Regions from separate parts of the Nonomuraea sp. ATR24 genome, predicted to be linked through region 3. Evidence: predicted binding sites of a transcription regulator. Region 3 holds the regulator's gene; each other region holds the start of a gene.

Region 1 (2,265 bases), on a different contig from region 3:
AGACCCGGCCGACGACGCCCATGGGCGAGGCGTCCAGGCCGGGGCAGGCCCGCGCCCACTGTCCGAGGATCACGTCGACGGCGTCTTCCATACGCCCGACGATATCAAAAATTTCGACGTTGAAATTTCTGGGGAGCCGCGCTAGTTTTCCGGAGTGTCGAAGTGTTCAACGTCGAAGTGTTCGAGGTGGAAGACATGAAGGTGCTGGTGCTGGGCGCGACGGGCTACATCGGCGGAGTGCTGGTCGAGCGGCTGATCGAGCGCGGCCACGAGGTCGCGGCGCTGGTGCGGCCGTCGGCCGACGGGAGCAGGCGGGTGCCCGGGGCGGCCGACGAGCGCCACGGCGACCTGGCGGACCCGGCGTCGGTCGCCGCCGCGCTGACCGCCGACGTCGACGCCGTGGTGCACGCCGCCGAGCTGACCGGCGACCGGGAGACCGACCTGGCCTCCGTCGGCGCGCTCGCCGCCTCCGGGAAGCGGGTGACGTACGTGAGCGGGGTCTGGGTGCTCGGCGAGGTGGACGGCGGGGACGAGGAGAGCCCGGCCGACCCCGTCCCGCTGGTCGCCTACCGCGACCAGGTCGAGCGGCTCGTGCTCGACGGCGGCGGGGCGGTGGTCCGGCCGGGCGTCGTCCACGGCCGGGGCGGCGGCATCCCCGCGCTGCTGCGCGAGCAGGCGGCCCGGCGCGATAAGGGCGTGTACGTGACCGCCGGGGGAGTGCCCGCCTGGACGGCCGTGCACGTGGACGACCTGGCGGACCTGCTCGTCGCGGTCGTGGAGAAGGGGGAGGCGCGGATCTACCACGCCATCGCCGAGGAGGGCGTGCCCGTGGACGCCGTCGCCGAGGCGGCCGGTGTGGCGGCCGGTGTGGGCGCCGTCGCGGAGCCGTGGCCGCTCGCGGAGGCCGCCGGAGTGCTGGGCGAGGGATTCGCCCAGGCCCTCGCGCTCAGCCAGCGCATCGGCGCGTCGCGCACCCGGGCGGCCCTGGGCTGGAACCCCGGCCGGGCCGGGATCGTGGCCGACCTGGCGGAAGGCTCCTACGCCTGATCGCCCAGAGCTGACGCGTTCGTGTTGACTGTCAAGCCCCTCTTGCATATGTTTCCTGTTGGCACTCTCCCCTTGAGAGTGCCAACTGTGCGACGAGGCAGGTCTGGCACCCGCGACGGCAGGCCCCGCTGGTCGCCTCTTCTGATCATTCAAATCTGAAGGGGAGGTCCGATCGTGACGACCGCCACCAAGGTTCCCGTTAAGCCGCTCGGCGACCGCATCGTGGTTCAGCCGCTTGAGGCAGAGCAGACCACCGCTTCCGGCCTGGTCATCCCGGACACCGCCAAGGAGAAGCCGCAGGAGGGCAAGGTCCTCGCGGTGGGCCCGGGCAACTGGGACGAGGACGGCGACAAGCGGATTCCGCTCGACGTCTCCGAGGGCGACATCGTCCTCTACAGCAAGTACGGCGGCACCGAGGTCAAGTACGGCGGCGAGGAGTACCTCGTGCTCTCCGCCCGCGACGTTCTCGCGATCATCGAGAAGTAAGCCGGTCGTGTCGGGCCCCGGGCGCTCCCAAGGCGGCCGGGGCTTTCGACGCTAGGAGAGGACTTTCAGCAAAATGGCGAAGATTCTGGAGTTCGACGAGGACGCCCGCCGCGCGCTTGAGCGCGGAGTCAACGCCCTCGCGGACGCCGTGAAGGTTACCCTCGGCCCGCGTGGCCGCAACGTCGTCATCGACAAGAAGTTCGGTGCTCCGACGATCACCAACGACGGTGTCACCATCGCTCGCGAGGTCGAGCTGGAGGACCGTTACGAGAACCTCGGCGCCCAGCTCGCCAAGGAAGTTGCCACCAAGACCAACGACATCGCGGGTGACGGCACCACCACCGCGACCGTCCTGGCCCAGGCCATGGTCCGCGAGGGCCTGCGCAACGTGGCGGCCGGCGCCTCGCCGCTGTCGCTCAAGCGCGGCATCGACAAGGCCGCCAAGGACGTCAGCGACAGGCTGCTCGCCTCGGCCATCCCGGTCGAGGACAAGAAGGCCATCGCCGACGTGGCGACGATCTCCGCCCAGGACGCCAAGATCGGTGACCTGATCGCCGAGGCGTTCGACAAGGTCGGCAAGGACGGCGTGCTGACCGTCGAAGAGTCCAACGCCATGGGCATGGAGCTCGAGTTCACCGAGGGCCTGCAGTTCGACAAGGGTTACCTGTCGGCCTACATGGTGACCGACTCCGAGCGGATGGAGTCCGTCCTGGAGGACGCCTACATCCTGCT
Region 2 (2,265 bases), on a different contig from region 3:
TCGACCACGACGCCGCCCTCGAGGCCGGCGTTGACCGCGATCTGCTTGAGCGGCTCCTCCAGGGCCTTGCGGACGATCGCGGCACCGGTGGCCTCGTCGCCGGTCAGCTCCAGCTTGTCGAAGGCCTTGGCGCCGGCCTGCAGCAGCGCCACGCCACCACCGGGGACGATGCCCTCCTCGACGGCCGCCTTGGCGTTGCGCACGGCGTCCTCGATGCGGTGCTTGCGCTCCTTGAGCTCGACCTCGGTGGCCGCGCCCGCCTTGATGACGGCGACGCCACCGGCGAGCTTGGCCAGGCGCTCCTGGAGCTTCTCGCGGTCGTAGTCGGAGTCCGTGCGCTCGATCTCGGCGCGGATCTCGTTCACGCGGCCGCTGATCGCGTCGGCGTCACCGGCGCCGTCGACGATCGTGGTCTCGTCCTTGGTGACGACGACCTTGCGGGCGCGGCCGAGCAGGTCGAGGGTGGCGTTCTCGAGCTTGAGACCGACCTCCTCGGCGATGACCTGGCCACCGGTGAGGATGGCGATGTCGCCGAGCATGGCCTTGCGGCGGTCACCGAAGCCCGGGGCCTTGACGGCCACGGAGCGGAACAGGCCGCGGATCTTGTTGACCACGAGGGTGGCCAGGGCCTCGCCCTCGATGTCCTCGGCGATGATGAGGAGCGGCTTGCCGGACTGCACGACCTTGTCGAGCAGGGGCAGCAGGTCCTTGTTGGCCGAGACCTTCGAGTTGACGATGAGGATGTACGGGTCCTCGAGCACAGCCTCCATACGGTCGGAGTCCGTCACGAAGTACATCGACGTCATGCCCTTGTCGAAGCGCATGCCCTCGGTGAGCTCGAGCTCGAGGCCGAAGGTGTTGCTCTCCTCGACGGTGATGACGCCTTCCTTGCCGACCTTGTCCATCGCCTCGGCGATGAGCGAGCCGATCTCGGGGTCGGCGGCGGAGATGGAGGCGGTGGAGGCGATCTGCTCCTTGGTCTCCACGTCCTTGGCCAGCTTGGACAGCTCCTCGCTGACCCGCTCCACGGCCGCCTCGATGCCCTTCTTCAGAGCCATCGGGTTGGCGCCGGCGGCCACGTTGCGCAGGCCCTCACGGACGAGCGCCTGGGCGAGCACGGTGGCGGTGGTGGTGCCGTCGCCCGCGACGTCGTCGGTCTTCTTGGCGACTTCCTTGACCAGCTCGGCGCCGATCTTCTCCCACGGGTCCTCGAGCTCGATCTCCTTGGCGATGGAGACACCGTCGTTGGTGATCGTGGGGGCGCCCCACTTCTTCTCCAGCACGACGTTGCGGCCCTTGGGCCCCAGGGTCACCTTGACGGCGTCGGCGAGCTGGTTCATACCGCGCTCGAGACCGCGCCGGGCGTCCTCGTCAAACGCGATCATCTTGGCTGCCATAAGGCTAGACCTCCCAGACACAGGGTGGCTGCTGCGATCGAGCCGACGCCCGCGACGGCATGTGGGCCCGCAGCTCCTTCGGCGGACCCCATCGTCTCGATCCCAGGGTTGGCACTCTGCGACAGAGAGTGCCAACGAATTGTTTAGCACTCTACCCGGTCGAGTGCAAGCCGACAGCACCCCGCCCCAGGTCACGTCGGTACGGCGGGCCCGTGAGCCCGCCGTACGTGAGGGGACGAGAGGTGGCGGTTCGCACGTACTGCGCTGACGTGCGAGCCGCCCGTGCTCACCACGTCAGACCGAGCGGACGGACTCCGCCTGCGGTCCCTTCTGGCCCTGCGTGATCTCGAACTCGACCCGTTGGCCCTGCTCGAGAGACCGATACCCGTCCATCAAGATTGCCGAGTAATGGACGAATACATCCTTACCACCGTCTACCGCGATGAAGCCGTAGCCCTTGTCCGCGTTGAACCACTTGACGGTGCCCTGCGCCACTTCCGACTCCTCTTACTGGGCTCATAGATCCCGCCCATTCCTCCGCGAGACCCACAATCGCCTGACTAATGGATATCAGCCGTACGATCGCACTCGACCATACCTGTGGGAAGGCGTTTGGCAACAGAGTCAATCGGCAAATCGGGTATTTCACCTCACGCTAACTGGTTCAACCTTGTATTTCACAAAAGAGAAGGCGCCCGCATGGGGCGCCTTCTAGAGGGTCGTTCTGGAGATCGGGGGGTTCTCAGCCGCCCGCGACCGCCGGGATGATGGAGATCTGAGTGCCCTCAGGGGCGGGAGTGTCGAGCCCCTCGGCGAAACGGACATCCTCTTCGCCAACGTAAACGTTGACAAAACGACGAATCTTGCC
Region 3 (2,265 bases):
CGGCGGGGCGAAGTAGGGCTGCTGACCAGGGGGAGGGGGCGGATACTGGTGGTGGGTCCCCGGCTGCGGCCCCGGCGGAGGCGGCGGGCCGTACGGCGAATTGTCCGTCATGGCGGCAAGTGTGAGGCTTGGCATTCGGCTTGTCATCGGGCCCCCGGCGTTATCGCACCTTGTGGGTGAGAGCCGTACACTTGGCACTCGGGAACACAGAGTGCTAGACCTGGCGTTTCCCCTAAAGGCAGCGGTAGGAGGTGCGCACGTGCTCGACGATCGTAAACTCGCGGTGCTCCGCGCCATTGTCGAAGACTACGTGTCGACCAACGAACCCGTCGGCTCGAAGGCGCTCGCCGAGCGCCACAACCTCAAGGTCTCCCCGGCGACGGTCCGCAACGACATGGCCGCGCTGGAGGAGGAGGGCTACATCACCCAGCCGCACACCAGCGCGGGCCGAGTGCCGACGGACAAGGGTTATCGCCTGTTCGTCGACAGGCTCTCGCAGGTCAAGCCGCTCTCCGGAGCGGAGCGCCGGGCGATCGAGACCTTCCTGGCGGGCGCGGTCGACCTCGACGACGTGGTGACCCGCACGGTGCGGCTGCTCGCGCAGCTCACCAGGCAGGTCGCCGTCGTGCAGTATCCGACCCTGACCCGTTCCACGGTCCGGCACGTCGAGCTGGTCCCGCTCGCCGAGCGGCGGGTCATGCTCGTCCTGATCACCAACACCGGCCGCGTCGAGCAGCGCGTGATCGAGCTGCCCGAGGTGGTGGAGGACACCCGCATCGCGCACCTGCGCGCGGTGCTCAACGCCTGTCTCGACGGCTGCGGCCTGGCCAGCGTGCCGGAGCTGGTGTCCGACCTGCCCGAGCGGCTGCCGGTCGAGGACCGGCCGGTGGTGGCGACGATCCTGTCGGTCCTGCTCGAAACGCTCGTCGAGCGGCACGACGAGAAGATCGTGTTCGCCGGCGCGGCCAACCTGGCCGGCGCCGACTTCAGCGTCGGCCTGCGCGACGTGCTGGAGGCGCTGGAGGAACAGGTCGTGCTCATGCGGCTGCTCGGCGAGACAACCACAGACACCCCGTCCGCTCTCACCGTGCGCATCGGTTCCGAGAACGCCTATACCGGACTGCGGGGCACGTCCATCGTCGCCACGGGATACGGTCAAGGCGACAACCAACTGGCCCGGCTCGGCGTGCTGGGCCCCACGAGGATGGACTACCCCGTGACGATGGGCGCCGTACGCGCGGTGGCACGCTACGTCAGCCAGATCCTGGCTGCATCTTAAGAGGTCGATAAGTGGCAAACAGCGACTACTACGCCACCCTCGGGGTGCGCCGTGACGCCAGTCAGGACGAGATCAAGAAGGCCTACCGCCGGCTGGCCCGCGAGCTGCACCCTGACGTGAATCCCGATCCCGCCACCCAGGAGCGGTTCAAGGAGATCACGCAGGCCTACGAGGTGCTGTCCGACCCGAGCAAGCGCCAGATGTACGACCTCGGCGGCGACCCGTTCGGCGGCGGCGGCGCGGGTGCGGGCGCCGGCGGGTTCGGCGCCGGGTTCCCGTTCAGCGACATCATGGACGCCTTCTTCGGCACCGCCGGCGGCACGCGCGGGCCCCGCTCGCGTGCCAGGCGCGGCCGCAACGCGACCATCCGGGTCGAGCTCGACCTGCGCGAGACCGCGTTCGGCACCACCCGTGAGCTCGTCGTCGACACGGCCGTCACCTGTGAGGTGTGCCAGGGCGCCGGCACCGCCCAGGGCACCCACCCCGACACCTGTGACATGTGCAACGGGCGCGGCGAGATCTCCCAGGTCACCCGCTCGTTCCTGGGCCAGGTCATGACCTCGCGGCCGTGCCCGCAGTGCGGCGGCTTCGGCAGCATCATCCGCCACCCGTGCCAGGAGTGCTCCGGCGACGGCCGGGTGCGCACCCGCCGCACGATCAAGGTCCGGATCCCGGCCGGCGTCGAGGACGGCACCCACATCCAGCTCGCCGGCGAGGGCGAGGTCGGCCCCGGCGGCGGCCCGCCCGGCGACCTGTTCCTGGAGATCGCCGAGAAGCCGCACGAGATCTTCGAACGGCGCGGCGACGACCTGCACTGCACGGTCCAGATCCCGATGACGGCGGCCGCGCTCGGCACCATCCTGTCCGTCGAGACGCTCGACGGCCCGGAGGAGGTCGACGTGCGGCCCGGCACCCAGTCCGGTCAGGTCATCACCATGTACGGGCGCGGCGTCCAGCGGCTCAACGAGTCGGGCCGCGGCGACCTG

What was found. Region 3 encodes HrcA, which represses chaperone genes, less so after heat shock. Its sites were predicted from a motif close to TTGGCACTCTCNNNNNGAGAGTGCCAA; they were not measured.
Region 1: the regulator HrcA is predicted to act here: its motif matches at 1,106-1,132, upstream of groES (co-chaperone GroES).
Region 2: the regulator HrcA is predicted to act here: its motif matches at 1,506-1,532, upstream of groL (chaperonin GroEL).

The regions. Positions count from the first base shown of each region.
Region 1 covers NZ_JBGNUU010000004.1:493,479-495,743, reverse strand. Annotated here, with positions in the region: gene ACBI99_RS13280 (MarR family winged helix-turn-helix transcriptional regulator) at 1-91, opposite strand, end outside; gene ACBI99_RS13275 (NAD-dependent epimerase/dehydratase family protein) at 163-1,047, shown strand; gene groES (co-chaperone GroES) at 1,219-1,533, shown strand; gene groL (chaperonin GroEL) at 1,607-2,265, shown strand, end outside.
Region 2 covers NZ_JBGNUU010000016.1:31,974-34,238, reverse strand. Annotated here, with positions in the region: gene groL (chaperonin GroEL) at 1-1,397, opposite strand, end outside; gene ACBI99_RS32010 (cold-shock protein) at 1,692-1,892, opposite strand; gene ACBI99_RS32005 (MoaD/ThiS family protein) at 2,140-2,265, opposite strand, start outside.
Region 3 covers NZ_JBGNUU010000011.1:207,895-210,159, forward strand. Annotated here, with positions in the region: gene ACBI99_RS26200 (hypothetical protein) at 1-111, opposite strand, end outside; gene hrcA (heat-inducible transcriptional repressor HrcA) at 260-1,279, shown strand; gene dnaJ (molecular chaperone DnaJ) at 1,291-2,265, shown strand, end outside.